One region of the Novilysobacter ciconiae genome, then DNA from elsewhere that is predicted to be linked to it. Evidence: predicted binding sites of a transcription regulator. Region 1 holds the regulator's gene; the other holds the start of a gene.
What was found. Region 1 encodes FliA, which starts transcription of late flagellar genes. Its sites were predicted from a motif close to TAAAGTTTNNCNNNCNNNGGCCGATAA; they were not measured.

Region 1 (9,398 bases):
GATCCCCGCCGTGCACGTCCGCGACAACCTGGAGCTGGCGCCGGGTCAGTACCGGATCCTCGTCCACGGCGTGCCGATGGCCAGCGGCGAGCTGCACCCCGACCGCGACCTCGCGCTGGATCCGGGCCAGGTGTTCGGCCCGCTGGACGGCATTCCCGGCAAGGACCCGGCGTTCGGACTGGACGCGGTGTGGATCCCGCCGTCTCAGCGCGCGCATGCCGAATCGCTGGGCTACACGGTGGTGGACGCATCCACCGTGGTCGCCACCCACCTCTCCCACGTCGTGCGCGAGCGCGCCTCCGAGCTGCTCGGCCATGACGAGGTGCAGCAGTTGCTGGCAAGTGTCGGCAAGGTGACACCCAAGCTCGTCGAGGATTTGACGCCCAAGCTGCTGCCGTTGTCGGTGGTGGTGCGCGTACTGCAATCGCTGTTGCTGGAGAAGGTGCCACTGCGACAGATGCGTCAGATCGTCGAGGCGCTGCTGGAGCACGGCGCGCACACGCAGGATCCGGCGACGCTCACCGCCGCGGTGCGCAATGCACTGGGACGTTTCATCGTCCAGGAATTGAACGGCCTCAAGCCCGAGCTCCCCGTCTACACCCTCGACCCGGCTCTGGAACGGGTTTTGCAGGAGTCAGTCAGCGGCGCAGGTAGCGCGCTGGAACCGGGATTGGCCGAGCGATTGCACCAGAACCTCAGCGATTGCGTCAGCCAGCAGGAAGGGCGCGGTGAACCGGCGGTGCTGCTGGTACCGGGTGGCATCCGGGCAACCATCGCCCGCCTGGTGCGCCACAGCGTACCGGCACTGTCGGTACTGGCCTACAGCGAAGTGCCCGAAGACAAGCGTTTGCGGTTGGTGGGGTCGATCGGCTGAAGAGCCGGACTTTGGAATAACGGGATCAGGGAAACACCGTCATGAGAATCAAGCGTTTCATCGCCGCCGACATGCGCACTGCCTTGGGCATGGTCCGCGCCGAGCACGGTCCCGAGGCCGTGATCCTCTCCACCCGGCCCACCGCGGATGGCATCGAAGTGGTCGCCGCCACCGACTACGACGAGGCCCTGGTGAACCAGGCGCTGCGGGCGGCCACGCCCGGCCTGGCTCCGGCCGGCGAAGGCGTGTCGGCTGCCGGGTACCTGATCAAGGAAGCGCCGGTGGTCACCGACCCTCCCGCTGAAATCCCGGCAGCTGCCAGTAACGACGCCCCACCGCGCGACAGCTTCGCCCGCCGTGCGCGCGCCGTGTTCGGCATCGGCGACGCTGCGGCGCCTGCAGCGAGCCGAAAGGCGGGCGCCGATGCGACCCTGGCCGAGCTGACCGCAGGTTTCCCGACCGCCGCCGCCGTTACGCCGACCGCCCCCAGCGCCGCTGCCCGCCCGCTCGCACCGGCACCGGCGCACTTCCAGGCCATGATGGCGGCGATGGTGGACACCGCGAACGCGGCATCGGTGGTTGCCGATAGCCCGCGGTACGCCGCACCCGAGCCCACTGTGGCGCCGACGAAGATTGCCGCGACTCAGGGTGCCGCTGCCCACGCGCCGCGACCGTCCGAGCACGCTGAACCCGCGTCGGCCGGGTTCGCCCCACCGGCCGCCGCCGGGATCGCCGCAGAGCCCGCGCCGTCATCGCCGGATCACCCGACTCCGCCCGCGGACGAGGCGGTGCCTGCTGTAGCCGTCGCTGCTGCCACGAAAGCCCTCGGCCCCGACGCCGCTCCGGCGTCGGAACCAGCGACTGCCACGCCCGTGCTGCAGGCGGTGCCGGACCCCGATCCGGACATCTCCGCCATGCGCGAGGAACTGACCTCGATGCGGCGGATGATCGAGCGCGAGATGGGCCAGTTCACCACCGAGCGGTTGCGGGGCTCACCGGCGCGCGCAGCCGCCTACGACATCCTGCTGGGCTACGGCTGCGACGAGTCGCTCGCCCAGTCCGTGGTCGCCAAGCTCAACCCCGCGCTGCCGCCGGACCAGGTACGCGCACCCATGCTCGCCGAGCTGGCGCGGATGCTCACCGTGCTGCGCAGCGAACCGATCGACGAGGGTGGCGTGATCGCCCTGATCGGCCCGACCGGCGCGGGCAAGACCACCACGGTGGCCAAGCTGGCCGCCCGTTTCGCCGCCCGCCACCGCGCCCGCGACGTCGCCCTGGTCACCACCGATACGGAACGCCTGGGCGCGATCGAGCAACTGCATGCGCACGGTCGTCGGATGGGCATCACGGTGTGCGAAGCGCGCGGCGCGGAAAGCCTCACCCAGACGCTGGAACAGCTGCAGGACTACCCGCTCGTGCTGGTGGATACGGCCGGCTACGGAAGCCGCGACCGCGCCCTGCTGGGGCAGATCACCTGGCTGCGGGCAACGCGCCAGCTGCGCAGCCTGCTGGTGATGCCGGCCAACGCCCATCCGCACGACCTCAATGAGCTGGTCCGCCGCTACCGCATCGCCAGCCCGGAAGCCGTGGTGCTGACCAAGACCGACGAGACCGGACGCCTCGGCGCGGCCCTGTCGGTGGCCGTGCGCAATGGCCTCAGCCTGGCGTACACGACCCACGGGCAACTGGTTCCGGGCGACCTGCAGGCGGCCAACGCATCCAATCTCGTCCTCCAGCTGGAGAAACTCCGACGTGCGGCCGATAACCCCTTTGTCACCGAGGACGAACATGCCAACGCCTGACCTCCATTGCGCCGTCGACCTGGCGAGCCCCCCGGCCGCCGCACCGGTTCCGCCGGTGCGCGTCATCGCCGTTGCCAGCGGCAAGGGCGGGGTCGGCAAGACGAGCGTGTCGGTCAACCTGGCCATGGCGATGGTCAATGCCGGCCAGCGCACGCTGTTGCTGGACACCGACCTGAGCCTGGCCAACGTGGACGTCATGCTCGGCCTGTCGCCACGCTTCACGCTCGCCGACGTGTTCGCCGGTCGCTGCGAGCTCCAGGACACCTTGCTGGAGGGCCCGGGCGGATTGCTGGTCGTCCCGGCCGCGTCGGGCAAGCGCCACATGACCGAGCTGTTGCCCCAACAGCACGTCGGCCTGGTGCACGCCTTCAGCCAGCTCGACATCCCGGTCGACACGATGGTCATCGACAGCGCGGCGGGCATTGCCGACGGGGTGCTGACCTTCTGCCAGGCGGCCCAGGACGTGATCGTGGTGGTCTGTGACGAGCCCGCCTCGGTGACGGACGCCTACGCGCTCATCAAGGTGCTCAACCGCGACCGCGGTGTCAGCCGCATCCAGGTGCTCGCCAACCAGGTGCAGAGCGCGGCGGAAGGCCGGCAGTTGTTCGGAAAGCTCGAGCGGGTCGCGTCCCGTTTCCTGGACGTCACCCTCAACTACCTGGGCGCCATTCCGCGTGACGAGTGGCTGCGCCGGGCGATCCAGCGCCAGGAATCGGTCATGGAGGCGTTCCCGTCCAGCCCGTCGGCCGTGGCGTTTCGCGACATCGCCCGCCGGGCCAGCCAATGGCAGTCCCCACCGGGTCCACGCGGCCACGTGGAGTTCTACATGGAGCGCCTGATCACGCCTACCCGGAGTGCCGTCGCATGAGCCTTGCCGCAGCCGCCTATCGCGCTTCCATGCCGCGCCACGATGCTGCCGAAGTGGTCGAGCGCCACGGCGAACTGGTGCGCCGGATCGCCCACCACCTGGCCGCGCGCCTGCCCTCCAGCGTCGAGGTCGATGACCTCATCCAGGCCGGCATGCTCGGCCTTCTGGATGCCGCCCGCAATTTCCAGGACGACCAGGGCGCGGCCTTCGAGACGTACGCCTCGATCCGCATCCGTGGCTCGATGATCGATGAGATCCGGCGTGGCGATTGGGTGCCGCGCTCGGTGCACCGCCGCTACCGCAATGTCGTTGCCGCCACGCGACGCGTCGAGCAGCTCACCGGTCGCTCGGCCACGACCCAGGAGGTCGCCGCCCAGCTGGAGGTCAGCCTGGAGGACTACCACCGGATGCTGGAGGAGGCCTCGCGTGGGCAGCTGATCAGCCTGGACGCACACACCGAGGAATACGACGGCGAGCCCCGCGTTGCGGCAAGCGGGGCCACCCCGGCCAGCGCGTTCGACTACAGCGAGTTCCGCGAATCGCTGGGCGGCGCCATCGGCGAACTGCCCGAGCGCGAACAGCTGGTGCTCTCGCTGTACTACGAGCAGGAGCTGAACATGCGCGAGATCGGCGCGGTGCTGTCGGTCAGCGAATCGCGCGTCTGCCAGATCCACGGCCAGGCGATGCTCCGGCTGCGCGCACGCCTGGGTGACTGGCGCGAGACCGCGCTGGACGCCGACGACTGATCCAGAAACCGCCTGCCACCCGGGGCCACCGCCCCTTGCACACGTCAACCAACGAGTACCCATGAACAAGAACATCCGCATCCTGATCGTCGACGACTTTTCCACGATGCGTCGCATCGTCAAGAACCTGCTCAACGACCTCGGGTTCACCAACACCACCGAGGCCGACGACGGCACCACCGCGCTGGTCGAGCTGAACAAGGCCAGCTTCGACCTGGTGATCACCGACTGGAACATGCCCGGGATGCCCGGCATCGACCTGCTGCGCGCCATCCGCGCCAATCCGGCAATGGCGAAGACCCCCGTGCTGATGGTGACCGCCGAGGCCAAGCGGGAGCAGATCATCGAAGCCGCGCAGGCAGGGGTGAACGGCTACGTCATCAAGCCCTTCACCGCTGCGACTCTGGGCGACAAGCTGGGCAAGGTCTTTGAGCGCGTGGGAGCCAGTGCGTGACCGACCACGACCGCGAGGTGATCATCCAGCGCCTGCACGCAGCACTGTGGGCGCTGGAAAACGATGACCATGCCGGCTGGCGCGCCAACGTCGATGCGCTGATCGAGTGGCGCACGCAGCCCTTCGTGCAGGGGCTGGCGCGCCTGGCGCGCGAGTTGGAACAGGCCCTGGGCGAGCCCGGCGGGAACCCGCCGACCGCGGCATCGCTTCCCGATGCCTGTGCGCGCCTGGAGCATGTGGTCACCCTGACCGAGCAGGCCAGCATGCGCTCGCTCGACCTGGTCGACGAGTGCGGGGAGCTGCTTCGCCAGTTGCCCATATCGGGTGATGCGGCCGCCGGCGAGGCCGTTGCGGGCATCCGCTCGCGGCTTTCCGAGCTTACCGCCGCGCAGGGCTATCAGGACCTCACCGGTCAGATCATCCTGCGCGTGGTTGCGCTGGTACGTGCGGTCCACATCGGACTGGGCGAGGTGACCGCCGAAGCGGACCGCCCGCTGCAGATCTGCAACCGCGGTTTCGGCCCCGCGGTGCGCGGCGTGGATCCCGAACCGGTCAGCCAGGACGATGCCAACTCGCTGTTGACGTCGCTGGGCCTGTAGGAACGTGGACGTGGCCTCGGACATTTGCGCCGACTTCCTGATGGAGGCGCGCGAGATCGTCGACCAGCTCGGCGAGCAGATGGTCGCGCTGGAGCACGCACCCAACGACCGGGAATGCCTGAACACGGTGTTCCGCGGTTTCCACACCATCAAGGGCGGCGCGGGATTCCTGGATTTCCCCGGCATGGTCGCGGTCTGCCACGCGGTGGAAGACCGCTTCGATCTGGCACGCAACGGCGCGACGCCGATGGACTCGACCGCCTTCGACGGTGCGCAACAGGCACTGGACCTGCTGGTGGACATGCTGGACTGCATCGCCGCCGGTGATGCGCTGCCCGATCCGCCCGCCGCACTCATCGACAGCATGCGCGTGCAGGCGGCTCCGATCGCGGGAGAGCCGCTGACTGCGGCCGCCGGGGCAGGCGATGACCTGGACGATCTGGATTTCGAGGCGTTGCTGGACAGCCTGCACGGCAGCGGTGGCATCCCCGGCATCACGGCGACCGCGGGAGGTCCCAGCGGACACGAACCGCCGGCGCCGCCGACGCCGTCGCCGACGCCCGCGATCACTCCATCTCCCCCGGCGCCAGCGCCGGCCGCGCCTGCGAACCCGCGCAAGGCGCAGGCGGCTGCCGCGCACGATGAGCCGACCGTCCGCGTGGACGTGCGGCGCCTGGACGCCATGGTCAACCTGGTCGGCGAACTGGTGCTCGCGCGCAACCGGCTCAAGACCCTGCGCCCGCGCCTGCACGACGAGGAGCTGGATCGGGCGGTCGGGGCGCTGGATGGCGCCACCTCGCGCCTGCAATCGGCGGTGATGATGGCGCGCATGCAGCCGGTGGGACGCGTGTTCGCGCGCTTCCCCAAGCTGGCCCGGGATGTGGCCCGGCAACTCCAGAAAAACGTCGAACTAGTCGTCGTCGGCGCGGAAACCGAGCTGGACCGAAACCTGGTGGAAGCCTTGGCCGATCCGCTGGTGCACCTGGTGCGCAATGCGATCGACCACGGCATCGAATCACCGCAGACCCGGCGCGAGACCGGCAAGCCCGAACAGGGACAGGTCCGCCTGTCCGCGCAGCAGGAAGGTGACCACGTCGTCATCGAGGTGCGCGATGACGGCGCCGGGATCGATCCGGACCGGATCCGCGACATAGCGGTACGCAAGGGACTGATCGACGCCGATGCCGCCGCGCGGCTGCCGTCCGATGAGTGCCTGCAACTGCTCTTCCTGCCGGGCTTTTCGACCCGCGCGGAAGTCAGTGACCTCTCCGGCCGCGGGGTGGGCATGGACGTGGTGCAGTCGCGCATCCGCGAACTGTCGGGCCAGGTCCAGATCCAGTCCGAGCCCGGCCACGGCTCGCGGTTCGTGATCCGGGTGCCGCTGACCCTGGCGATCCTGCCCACGCTGCTGGTGGAGATCGAGGCGGACGTCTACGCCTTGCCGCTGGTGCGCGTGGTGGAGGTGCTCGCGCACCTGCCCGGCACGCCCATGTCGATCGACGGCCAGGACGTGATCGACCTGCGCCGCGAACCCCTGCCCTTGCTGGACATGCGCCAGTGGCTGGGACTGGCGAGCGCGCCGCTGGCGCTGGGCGAGCGCACGGTGGTCGTACTGCAGACCGGCGAGCAGCGTTTCTGCCTCGCGGTGGACCGCGTGCGCGGCCGCGAGGAAGTGGTAATCAAGGCGCTTCCGCGCACCGTTCGCGGGCTGCCCGGCTACGCCGGCGCGAGCCTGATCGGCGACGGGCGCATGTCCTTGATCCTGGACGTCGATGCGCTGTACCAGACCGGCGTGCGTGGCTCGCGCCGACTCAAGCAATCCCTGTCGTGACCGTTAACTGAAGCCATGGACAAACTCAGCGTCATAGGCACCGTACTCGCCCTGGTCGCACTCATCGGCGGCAGCATCCTGAAGGGTGCCGGTCTTGCCGGTCTGTGGTCGCCGGCGGCGTTCGTGGTGGTGATCGTCGGCACCATGGCGGCCATCTTGGTGCAGACGCCGATGGAGACCTTCATGCGGGCGATGAAGATCGTGCGCTGGGTGTTCCGTCCGCCCTCGCACGACCGGCCCGCGCTGATCGCGAAGATCGTGGAGTGGAGCACCACTGCCCGACGCCAGGGACTGCTGGGACTGGAGCCGGAGGTCGCAGTCCAGGACGACGCGTTCGTGCGCAAGGGCTTGCAGATGGTGGTCGACGGCCTGGAGCCCGAGTCTATCCGGCAGATGCTGGAAATCGAGTTGCACGGTCAGTCGCAACGCGACCTGGCCGCGGCCAAGGTGTTTGAAGGCATGGGCATCTACGCCCCAACCCTGGGCATCGTCGGCGCGGTGCTGGGTTTGATCGCGGTCATGAAGAACCTGGCCGACCCGAGCAAGCTCGGCTCCGGCATCGCCGCGGCTTTCACCGCGACCATCTATGGCATCGGCACCGCCAACCTCGCGCTGTTGCCGGCAGCGAGCAAGTTGAAGGGCCTGATCAACCAGCAGGCGGAAGAGCGCGAGATGGTGATCGAGGGCCTGATCGCGATTGCCCAGGGCGAGAACCCGCGCAACATCGAAACCCGCCTGAACGGCTTCGTGCACTGACATGGCCAGGCGCGTCCAGCACGAGGAGCACCAGAACCACGAGGCGTGGGCGATTCCCTACGCCGACCTGATGACCCTGTTGCTCGCGTTTTTCGTGGTGATGTACGCGATCTCCTCGCTCAACGAGGGCAAGTACCGCGTGCTGGCCGACTCGCTGTCGTCCGCCTTTGGCGGGCCGCCACGCACCATCAGCCCCATCCAGCTGGGCAAGACCCAGCTGCGCGGCTCGGCCTTTGACCGTCCGTCCATCCAGACCGCCGCCTCCAAGGCCGGTCCGGCGGCGGCGACGCCGATCAACTCGCCGCGCATGTTGCAGGTGCTGGACATGCCCACCTTTGGCCATCCCCAACGCAGCACCGAGGCGTCCCCGGCAGCGGCTGCGGCCATCCTGGAGATCGAGAACCGCAACCAGGGCGAGCTGCACCAGCTCGGCCAACGTATCCAGGAGGCACTAGCGGAACTGGTGCAGAAGAAACTGGTGACGGTGCGCCGCGGACCGGCCTTCCTTGAGGTGGAGATCCAGAGCGACATCCTGTTTGCCAGCGGGGTGGCAAAGCCGAGCCCGGTCGCGGTGGAGACGGTCCGCAAGCTGGCCGTCATCCTGCGCGACGAGCCCAACGCGGTTCGGGTGGAAGGCTATACCGACGACATGCCGATCGCGACCGCCCGCTTCCCGTCCAATTGGGAGCTGTCCGCTGCCCGCGCCGGCAGCGTCGTCCACGAGATGATCGCGGCCGGCGTGCAGGCGGCGCGGCTGGCGATCGTCGGCTACGGCGAGCACCAGCCCGTGGGCGACAACGCGACCTTCGAAGGGCGCAACGCGAACCGGCGCGTGTTGCTGGTGATCCTCGCATCGCCGCAGGGTCCCGACGCGATCACCGCGCCATTGCCACCGGCCGTGGCTGCGACCGACGTGCGTGCTGGCAGCGCGAGCGCCGTGGCACAGGGTGCGCGCGCGACCGCAACGGCGCCAGAGCGTGCCCCATCCAACTCCGGAGCCGGCTGACATGCAGATCTGGGCGATTGCCAACCAGAAAGGTGGCGTGGGCAAAACCACCACCTCGCTGTGCCTGGCGCGCGGCCTGGCCGTCATGGGCCACCGCGTGCTGCTGATGGATCTGGACCCGCACGCCTCGCTGACACGCGCCTTCGGCATTCCCGCCGATCCTGCCCCGGCCGGGACCCACGACGTGTTCTCCAATACGAGCGTGGAGTTGACGACACTGTCGCGCCAAACCGAGATCGACGGCCTGCTGATGGTCGCCGCGCAACCGGCCCTGGCAACACTGGAGCGCCGTGGCGCAACCCAGCCCGGGCTCGGGCTATCGCTGAGCCGTGCACTGCATACGGCGCAGGACCATTACGACTACGCGCTGCTGGACTGCCCGCCAACGCTGGGCCTGCTGATGGTGAATGCCCTGGCAGCGGCGGACCGGTTGATCGTGCCCACCCAGACCGATCCGCTGGC
Region 2 (9,398 bases), 980 kb from region 1:
TGGATCGTTCATGGGCCGATTATCGCACCGCCCCGCCGGCGTTGCGCTCACGCGCTCGACATCCCGCGTGGGCGCGGCGACGATCCCTCCATCCACCGCTACCGGCCGACCGATGATCAGCACCCCCGACTATCCCGCCCTGCTCGCCACCGCCGTCGCCGAGGCCCGCCAGGGCCTGGCCGAAGGCGGCATCCCGATCGGCGCCGCGCTGTACCACGCCGACGGCCGCCTGCTGGGCTGCGGCCACAACCGGCGCGTGCAGGACGGCGACCCGTCCAGCCACGGCGAGACCGACGCCTTCCGCAAGGCCGGCCGCCAGCGCAATTACCGCGACACCATCATGGTCACGACGCTCGCGCCCTGCTGGTACTGCAGCGGCCTGATCCGACAGTTCAATATCGGCACCGTCGTGGTGGGCGAGTCGGAAACATTCCGCGGCGGGATCGACTGGTTGCGGGAGAACGGCACAACCGTGATCGATCTGGCGGACAAGGATTGCATGGAGATGATGCATGGGTATATTGCGGCTAATCCCGAGGTCTGGGATGAGGATATTGGGGAGTGAGGGGCGTTTGTTACCCAAAACAGACGGAAGTTTGCCTGGGACGGATTGATTGGGGTGAGGCGGCTCCCGCACATTGCGTCGGGTAGTTGGAAATCGACAGAACGAATAGGCACCCGTTTGGCGCCTGACAGGTGTGAAACAGCTTTGGGAGTAGGTCGCGGACATGGATAAGACGCAAGCTGATGCGATGGCTCAGGTGATACTCGATCGTGAGCCACTTGCAAAAGAGGAATCTCGCCGTAAGCGAGCACGCGAAGCGGAGAAGGTTGCAAGCCAAAGACGGCAAGCTAAATTCGTCCTCGCAGGGTACGCGTTGGGTGCCGCCAGCGGCTACTTCATCTCCGGAAGCGTTGGGTCTTTTGGGCTATTGGGCGCGTTAGTTGGCATATTACTCAGCATCGTATTGAAGCGGTTCCATGAAAGCGCCGCTGTCTAGCTCGCTCAGGCCTAGCTCACGAAGTCCCATTTCCAAACAGAATCATGGTTCGATTTCAATCAACACACGGCCAACTCGCTGCGGGCCGGCTTAACTATGGCGTTAGATGGACAACGTAACCATATTGCAAAAAGCGTCTGGAATACTGGGATGCTTACTCGGTCTAGGGCTGGCCTTTTCGCACGGCGGCCTTATTGGTGTCGGCATCATCGCTCTTTCGCTCGCTGTGTTTAATGGTCTCGCGCACGATGCCTGGAGGAGCTTTGACCCGAGCGGAGACGATGACTTTGGGGACGGATCAGACGGTGCTGACGGTGGTGGAGGAGATGGCGGTGACTAGCGGTTGGACACTAAGAACTCGTTCAAGTTGAAACGGTAACTCTTTCCGCCCAGTGGACCGGCGCCACGGCGGATTCTGACCCCTAATACCTCAGCAGCGAGGCTTTTTTGCTCAAGGTCGGCGCCGGCTGCTCGGCGGATGGAGTTCATAGTTGCCCGCAATATCATGCCGCGGCTGCCTCTAGCTATCGAACGTAGACTTGCTCCCTCCCCACGCGGACATTTCCGATGATCAAACTGGTAGGCGGCGTCTAGGTCCAACCCATCCACCGGACGTCATGCCATTGCGGCGCGGTCGAGCTGGAGCTCGACCTGCCCGACGGGATCGTCAATCCGCGGCGCTGCGATTGCTCCATCTGCCGGCGCAAGGGCGCAATCGTCGCCTCGGTCCCGTTGGACGGCCTGCGTGTTACGAAGGGCTCGGAGCAACTGACGCTCTACCAGTTCAACACCCATACGGCGAAGCACTACTTCTGCCGGATCTGCGGGATCTACACGCATCACCATCGTCGGTCCGATCCCATGCAGTACGGCTACAACGTCGGCTGCCTGGAGGGTATCAACCCGTTTGACCTGCCCGACGTCGTCACCGAAGACGGCGTCCACCACCCTGCGGATGGGCGCGATCAATGAAAGCCTATTGCGGTGATTCAGCGGTGGCGTAGCGCTGCGATGGGTCGCCCTCGGGCGCCACGGCATTGCGGTTGCGGCCCGCGCGCTTCGCTTCGTACAGCGCGCGGTCTGCGCGCTCGAGCAGGTCGTCGGCGGTCTCTTCACGGCGGTGTTGGGCGACGCCGGCGGAGAAGGTGATGCACCGGCTGTCGGTCCCGCAGTTCGCCACCGCCCTTCGCATCCGTTCCAGCAGGCGGCAGATGCCGTCGACGTTGCCGCACGCCAGCACCACGAATTCCTCGCCGCCCCAGCGGCCGATCGCGTCGGTGGTGCGCAGCATCGCCGTCGCGCGGCGGGCGAATTCCCTGAGTACCTCGTCGCCACCGGCGTGTCCGAGCTCGTCATTGATGGCCTTGAAGTGGTCGATGTCGATCAGCGCCACGCAAAACGGCGCGAACTCGCGCGAGGACAGCGCGGCGCTCCGCTCCAGCAGCGTTCGCATGGAACGCCGGTTTGCGATGCCGGTGAGTTCATCGCTCACCGCCAGCCGCTCGACCTGCGAGAGTGCCTGCATGAGCGCTTCGCGCTGGCGGTGGAGCTTGCGCCGGACACTGGACAGGCGCGCCACGATGAACCCCAGCGGCGGCAGCACCACCAGCAGCATCAGCACATTATTGATGTCGACCATGAGCGGCGTCATCGCGCCGTGCTGCGGGATCCATTGCGGGAACCACGCACGCAGTGTCACGGCCGCGACCAGCGCGAACAGGTTCAGGACCGTCAGGAACGCGATCTGTCGCCACTGCAGGGTGAATGCGCCGAATACGATGGTCACGACCATCGGCAACAGGGCCGCGGTGCGCATCGGGCCGATGAGCAGGTAGCCCCAGTTGGCACAGAGCACGCCGATCGACAGTTGCCAGATGGTCAGCGACGGGTCCTGGAACCGCTCGGTCCAGCCGCTGCGAAGGGCGACATAGCCGGCCAGAAGTCCGGCGAAGACGAAGCCCAGCCAGAGCAGGGCGGCGGTCTTGCTCATCCATCCCTGCAGCACGCCGGCGATCAGCCAGATCGCCGCGCCCATGTAGATGTAGCCCGCGATCAGCCATTGCATCAGTCGTTCCCTGCGCCGCGGGTGGGCGCTGCCCACCAGGTCCACCATCCGGGAAAGTAGCGATTGCATTGTTCTGGCGCTCCAGCACGGCTACCGGGAGGGTTGACCTATTGGACCTATCGGCCGGCCCGGCAGAACCTGAAGGGCGTTCGCGAAATTTGTGTGTTCCACATTCACAGCCCGTGAAGTGCGGCCAGGCCTCAACTTGCCTGCACCGGGGCGACGGGCTACAACTCCCTGTTCACAGGGGAGGTCACAATGGGTTTCTTGAAACGGCTTTTCGGCACGCAGGCGCCTGAACCCGCGGCGCCGGTGTTGCCTGAGCCAGGCAACGCCGCACGCACCATCCGCTACGACGAGACCCTCGTCGACAGCCTCAAGCACGACCACGAAGAGCTCGTCGCGATGTACACGCGCATGGGCGAGGACGCGGCTGCGGGCCGCTTCGATGGGCTCGACGCGGCGCTGCAGGAGTTCAAGGTGCGCCTGGAATCGCACCTGCTGACGGAGAACGTGCGCTTCTACGTCTATCTGGAACAGATGCTGGCCGACGACGCCGAGAACACGGCGCTGATCCGTGGTTTCCGGCGCGAGATGAACTCCATCGCGCGCGGCGTGGTCGACTTCGTCGCCCGGTACCGCAAGGAGCCGGTGAACGCGGCGAACCAGGCGGAATTCCTGGCCGCCCATGGCGAAGTCGGGCGGCTGCTGACCCAGCGCATCGCGCGCGAGGAGTCGGAGCTGTACGTCCTGTATCACCTATGAGGTGCGCAGCGCGTTTTAAGAGATGATGTCGGCCTCTTCCCCTGCACTCCCGGCGGCACAGGTGCCCAAACCGATTCCGACCACCAGCGACGGCCCCGGCCGCAGACCGGCGATCAGCCGTGAAGACCTGATCGAGGCCGCGCTGGCGATTCTGGGCCCGAACCGCAGCGTCTCTACGCTCGGCCTGCGCGAGGTGGCGCGCGAGGCGAAGATCGCGCCCAACAGTTTCTACCGGCATTTCCGCGACATCGACGAGCTGGCCGTGGTGCTGATCGAGCGCGCCGGCACGTCCTTGCGCGCCATCATCGGGCGGGCGCGCAATCGCGCCGACCCCAACGGCGGCGTGGTGCGCAGTTCGGTGGAGGCGTTCTTCGATCAGCTGCGCGCCGACGACAAGCTGCTGCACCTGCTGCTGCGCGAAGGCCTGGTGGGCTCGGATGCGTACAAGGAGGCAGTCGACCGGCAGTTGCGCTTCTTCGAGGAAGAGCTGCGGGTGGACCTGATCCGGCTCTCCAAGCTCAACCGGGTGCCGATGCACGAGCCGGCGCTGGTGGCCCGCGCGATCACGCGGCTGGTGTTTGCCGTCGGTGGCAGCGCGATGGACCTGCCGCCGGAGCGCTACCCGCAGCAGATCGACGAGCTCACCACGATGGTGCGGATGATCGTCAACGGCGCCCAGGCGACGAATCTGGCGACCGGCTGACGATCAGCGCAACAGCTCCGCCCGCTCGCGGCGCAGGCTGCGGATCCTGCGCAGCATCTGCCAGGTGCGCGCAGCCAGATACGGCAGATACAGCACGGCTGACATGACGGTGCCGCCCTGCACCTTCTCAAGTTGGATGCTTGGAATCAGCACCCACGCACAGGCGACCATCACCAGCGCGATGGGCACTCCGGCCCAGTGCGTTGCCAGGATGAAGCGGGCGCGGCCAATCTCGGCGTCGATCAACCCCACCAGTCCGCGCTCGGGCGAGCCGAACAGGCGATAGCACCGACGCAGCAGCAGGTAGATCCCCTGGCAAGCCACCAACAGCACGCCGGCGACCACCAGCCAGCGCCGCATGCCGGGATCGTCCACCCACGCCCACCCGATCATCGCCAGGGCAAGCACGAACGCGCCCAGCTCGCCAATCAGTCCAAGGTGCGTGCGGCGCGCATGGCGACGCAGCCGCTGCTGCAGGACTGCCGGATCGCCCACGCTCATCGAGTCCCATTGCGCGGCGAGCGCGTCCCATTCCTGATTGCTCATTTCGCGGGCTCCAGAAGCGTGCGCAGATGCTGTCGCGCCCGCGACAGGCGTTGATCGACGGTGTTGCCGGGCATGCCGAGGATCTCGGCGATCTCGCGATTGGCGAAGCCCTCCAGCACCAGCAGCACGCACTCGCGCTGGCCGACGGGCAGGCCGCGCACTGCCTGCAGCAAGCGCTGCCGGCGCTGCGATTGGCCGGCGTGCTCGTCGGGACGCGGGTCGTGGCTCTCAAAGCTGTCGTCGATGGCGTCACCGTCGAAGCGGTTGGAGCGCTTGCGCACGTGATCCAGCGCAGCGAACTGCGCGGTACGCGCGACGAAGGCCTTCAGCGGGCCGTCGCCGCGGAAGGCGGGAAGCGCCTTCCAGACCGCCACGGACATTTCCTGGGCAAGGTCGTCGCGCGCCGCGTTGGTGCGTGTGTAACCCGAGGCGATGCGGAACAGCATCGCGCCGTGCTCGCGCAGCACCGCATCGATATCGGTCACCGGCTGGGCGCGACTCATTCTGTCGCGCCCTGCCCGTGCACTGCTGTTTGCGAGCTCCATGCGCGCCTCGTTTGCATCCCCATAGCCTTGTTAGACGTGGCGGTCGCGGAAAACCTGACACATGCGCCGCGCGAGCGCTCGTGCGATCGCGTCATCAACCCCAAAGATGGGGGACGTCCCAAGAAAAAAGCCCGCCGGGTGGCGGGCTTTCAGTCCAGCGACTTAGAGGATGTAGCGGCTCAGATCCGGATCCTTCACCAGCTCGCCCAGGTTGGCATCAACGTAGTTGCGGTCGATGGTGATCGCCTGGCCGTCGCGGTCGGGCGCCTCGTAGCTGAGGGTGTCCAGCAGGCGCTCCAGCACGGTGTGCAGGCGGCGGGCACCGATGTTTTCCTGGCGCTCGTTGACCAGCGCGGCGATCTCGGCGATGCGCTCGATGGCATCGTCGGTAAACGCCAGGCTGACGCCTTCGGTCTTCATCAGCTCGATGTACTGGACGGTCAAGGCCGCCTTGGGCTCGGTCAGGATGCGGATGAAGTCGCCCTTGGTCAGCGCCGACAGCTCGACCCGGATCGGGAAGCGGCCCTGCAGTTCCGGGATCAGGTCCGATGGCTTGGCCATGTGGAACGCGCCGGATGCGATGAACAGGATGTGGTCGGTCTTCACCGAGCCGTACTTGGTGCTGACGGTCGAGCCTTCCACCAGCGGCAGCAGGTCGCGCTGCACGCCTTCGCGGCTGACGTCGCCGCCACCCACGTTCTCACCGCGCTTGGCGACCTTGTCGATCTCGTCCAGGAACACGATGCCGTGCTGTTCGCACGCCTCGATCGCGGCCTCGCGGACCTCGTCCTCGTTGACCAGCTTGCCGGCTTCCTCTTCGATCAGCAGCGGGCGAGCGGCCTTGATGGTCATGGTCTTGGTGTTGGTCTTGCTGCTGCCCAGCTGGGAGAACATCTGCCGCAGCTGCTGGCCCATCTCCTCCATGCCCGGCGGCGCCATGATGTCCACGCCGCTGACGTGGACCGCGGTCTCGATGTCGATCTGGCGCTCGTCCAGCTCGCCAGACCGCAGCTGGCGGCGCAGCTTGATGCGTGTCTCGGACTCCTGCGCCGACGGCTCCTCGGCGGCCGCCTTGGGATCGAAGCCGATGCCACCGCCCAGCCCCTTGGTGCGCCTGGGCAGGAGGGCATCGAGGATGCGGTCCTCGGCGCGCTCTTCGGCCTCGGTGCGGACCTTCTGCTTGGCCTGCTCGCGATACAGCTTGACCGCGGTATCGGCCAGGTCGCGGATGATCTGCTCCACGTCCTTGCCGACGTAGCCGACCTCGGTGAAGCGCGTCGCCTCGACCTTCACGAACGGCGCATTGGCCAGGGTCGCCAGGCGCCGCGCGATCTCGGTCTTGCCCACGCCGGTCGGGCCGATCATCAGGATGTTCTTGGGCATGACCTCGTTGCGCAGGTCATCCGCCAGCATGCTGCGGCGCCAGCGGTTGCGCAGCGCGATGGCCACGGCGCGCTTGGCGTCCTGCTGGCCGATGATGTGGGTGTCGAGCGACTGCACGATCTCGCGCGGTGTCATCGTGGCGCTGGTGTGGTTGAACTTCATGCTTACAGCTCCTCAACCACGACGTTGCGGTTGGTGTAGATGCACACGTCGCCGGCGATGTTGATCGCCTCGGTCGCGATGGTGCGGGCGTCCAGTTCGGTATGCGCGTACAGCGCGCGGGCGGCGGACAGGGCGTACATGCCACCCGAACCGATGGCGATGATGCCGTCGTCGGGCTCGATGACATCGCCCGTGCCGCTGATGATCAGCGAGGTTTCCCTGTCGGCCACCGCGAGCAGCGCCTCGAGCTTTCCGAACCGGCGCTCGGTGCGCCAGTCCTTGGCCATCTCGACGGCGGCGCGGGTCAGCTGGCCGTGTTTCTCGAGCTTGGCTTCGAAGACCTCAAACAGGGTGAACGCATCGGCGGCCGCGCCGGCGAACCCGGCGATGACCTGCTCGTCGCGGCCGAGGCGGCGGATCTTGCGGGCGTTGGACTTCATCACCGTGTTGCCCAGGGTGACCTGGCCGTCACCGGCGATGGCGACGCGGCCGTTGCGGCGCACCGAGACGATGGTGGTGGCGTGGAAGACGGTGGGGTTCTGGCTGGGATCCATGTGGGCTCCGTGGTCGAACCTCATGGATGGGGGTCGCGCGGCGCTGTTCAAGCGCTGGGGGCTGAATGGTGGGGATGCGCGAGGCGGCCGCCGGGTACCGGCCGAGGTGCTGGCTGGTTGCGTATGGGATGCGCGGGGGCGGCTGCCGGGTACCGGGCCGAGGTAGTGGCTGGTTGCGTATGGGATGCCCGGGGGCGGCTGCCGGGCACCGGCCGAGGTGCTGGCTGGTTGCGTATGGGATGCCCGGGGGCGGCTGCCGGGTACCGTTTCCAGTCGCTCCACGAAATTCGCTTTGTGGAAACGGCACCCGGCAGCCGCTCTCGGAGCGCGCCGCGATCTGGTGGGGCAAGCAAGATCGGAGCGCCGATGTGTGGACCTTTTCGGTGACAAATAGCGTTGCTGCTGCGACGACTCGCAACCGACGTTCTGCGGCGAGGCAAGATGCGATGTCCGTTGCGATTACATAGAAGGCCGCGCGCTCCAACAACCCGCGGTCATCGGCGCCTGCCAAAGCAGACGCGAGCAAACGCGAACGCAGTGAACGAGGCTGGCCCCCCAGGCCGCGGCGTGAACCGTTGGGCGGGGCGGGGGATCCGGTTCAACCAAGCGAATATCGTGGAGCGACTTGAACCGGGTCCCCCGCCCCGCCCGCTCGTGCTTTCTACCCGGCGCACGTCAATCAGACGAAGGCTTCCGTTTCGCACGTGGGTGGGCCGCGTCGTACACCGTCGCCAGGTGCTGGAAGTCGAGGTGGGTATAGATCTGCGTGGTGGCGATGTCCGCGTGGCCGAGCAGCTCCTGCACCCCGCGCAGGTCGCCGGAGGACTCAAGGATGTGGCTGGCGAAGCTGTGGCGGAGCATGTGCGGGTGGACGGCTTTGGTCAGGCCCTGGCGCTGGGCCAGTTGGCGTAGCCGGTATTGCACCGCGCGCGGTGTGATCGGGCCGTTGCGGCCGGGGAAGACCGGGCTGTCATTGCCGGCGCCGGTCGAGGCGCGCCACTCGGCCAAGGCGGCGCGGGCGTAGGAACCCAGCGGCACGCTGCGTTGGCGGCTGCCTTTGCCGAGCACGGTGACCAAGCCGTCGTCGAGATCCAGGTCGCGCCAATGCAGGGCGCACAGCTCCGACAGGCGCAGGCCCGAGGAATAGAACAGCTCCAGCAGGGCGCGGTCGCGCAGGCCGAGCGGCGCGTCGGTGGGGACCTCGACCAGCACCTTGACCTCGTCGGCGTCCAGGACCTGCGGCAGCTTGCGCGGCGCGCGCGGGGCGCGGATCGCGGCGGCGGGACTGGCGGTGATGCGACCGTGGCGCAGGAGCCACGCGTAGAAGCTGCGGCAGGCGGACAGGCGGCGCTGCAGGCTCTTGGGCGCGAGTCCGCGGCGGTGTTCGGCGGCGATGAACCTCCGCAGCGAGTCGGCCTCCAGCCCGACCAGGTCGAGTGCCTGCGCGGCGGCCCACTGCGCCAGCGCGGTCAGGTCGCGGCGGTAGGCATCCAGCGTGTGCGCGGAGACTCCGCGCTCGACCTGCAGGTGCTCGAGGAACGCGGCGACGTTCGTGTCGAGCGGCGCGGCCGGTGCGGGCGCGGGGGTGCCGGAATCAGCGGGCATACCTCGCCAGCGCCGTTTCCAGCGCCTCGCCCATCATCTGCAGGAACAGCGTGCCCATACCGGGGAAGA

Region 2: the regulator FliA is predicted to act here: its motif matches at 3,183-3,209, upstream of INQ41_RS12115 (GGDEF domain-containing protein).

The regions. Positions count from the first base shown of each region.
Region 1 covers NZ_CP063656.1:754,176-763,573, reverse strand. The annotation lists gene flhA (flagellar biosynthesis protein FlhA) at 1-874, shown strand, start outside; gene flhF (flagellar biosynthesis protein FlhF) at 916-2,676, shown strand; gene INQ41_RS03425 (MinD/ParA family protein) at 2,663-3,544, shown strand; gene INQ41_RS03420 (RNA polymerase sigma factor FliA) at 3,541-4,290, shown strand; gene cheY (chemotaxis response regulator CheY) at 4,352-4,744, shown strand; gene INQ41_RS03410 (protein phosphatase CheZ) at 4,741-5,343, shown strand; gene INQ41_RS03405 (chemotaxis protein CheA) at 5,384-7,174, shown strand; gene INQ41_RS03400 (flagellar motor protein) at 7,190-7,930, shown strand; gene motD (flagellar motor protein MotD) at 7,932-8,936, shown strand; gene INQ41_RS03390 (ParA family protein) at 8,938-9,398, shown strand, end outside.
Region 2 covers NZ_CP063656.1:2,689,777-2,699,174, forward strand. The annotation lists gene ubiE (bifunctional demethylmenaquinone methyltransferase/2-methoxy-6-polyprenyl-1,4-benzoquinol methylase UbiE) at 1-12, opposite strand, end outside; gene INQ41_RS12105 (nucleoside deaminase) at 113-565, shown strand; gene INQ41_RS13310 (hypothetical protein) at 729-1,001, shown strand; gene INQ41_RS12110 (GFA family protein) at 1,605-1,973, shown strand; gene INQ41_RS12115 (GGDEF domain-containing protein) at 1,978-3,135, opposite strand; gene INQ41_RS12120 (hemerythrin domain-containing protein) at 3,325-3,831, shown strand; gene fabR (HTH-type transcriptional repressor FabR) at 3,857-4,534, shown strand; gene INQ41_RS12130 (hypothetical protein) at 4,538-5,080, opposite strand; gene INQ41_RS12135 (RNA polymerase sigma factor) at 5,077-5,583, opposite strand; gene hslU (ATP-dependent protease ATPase subunit HslU) at 5,788-7,170, opposite strand; gene hslV (ATP-dependent protease subunit HslV) at 7,173-7,724, opposite strand; gene xerC (tyrosine recombinase XerC) at 8,400-9,329, opposite strand; gene INQ41_RS12155 (DUF484 family protein) at 9,319-9,398, opposite strand, start outside.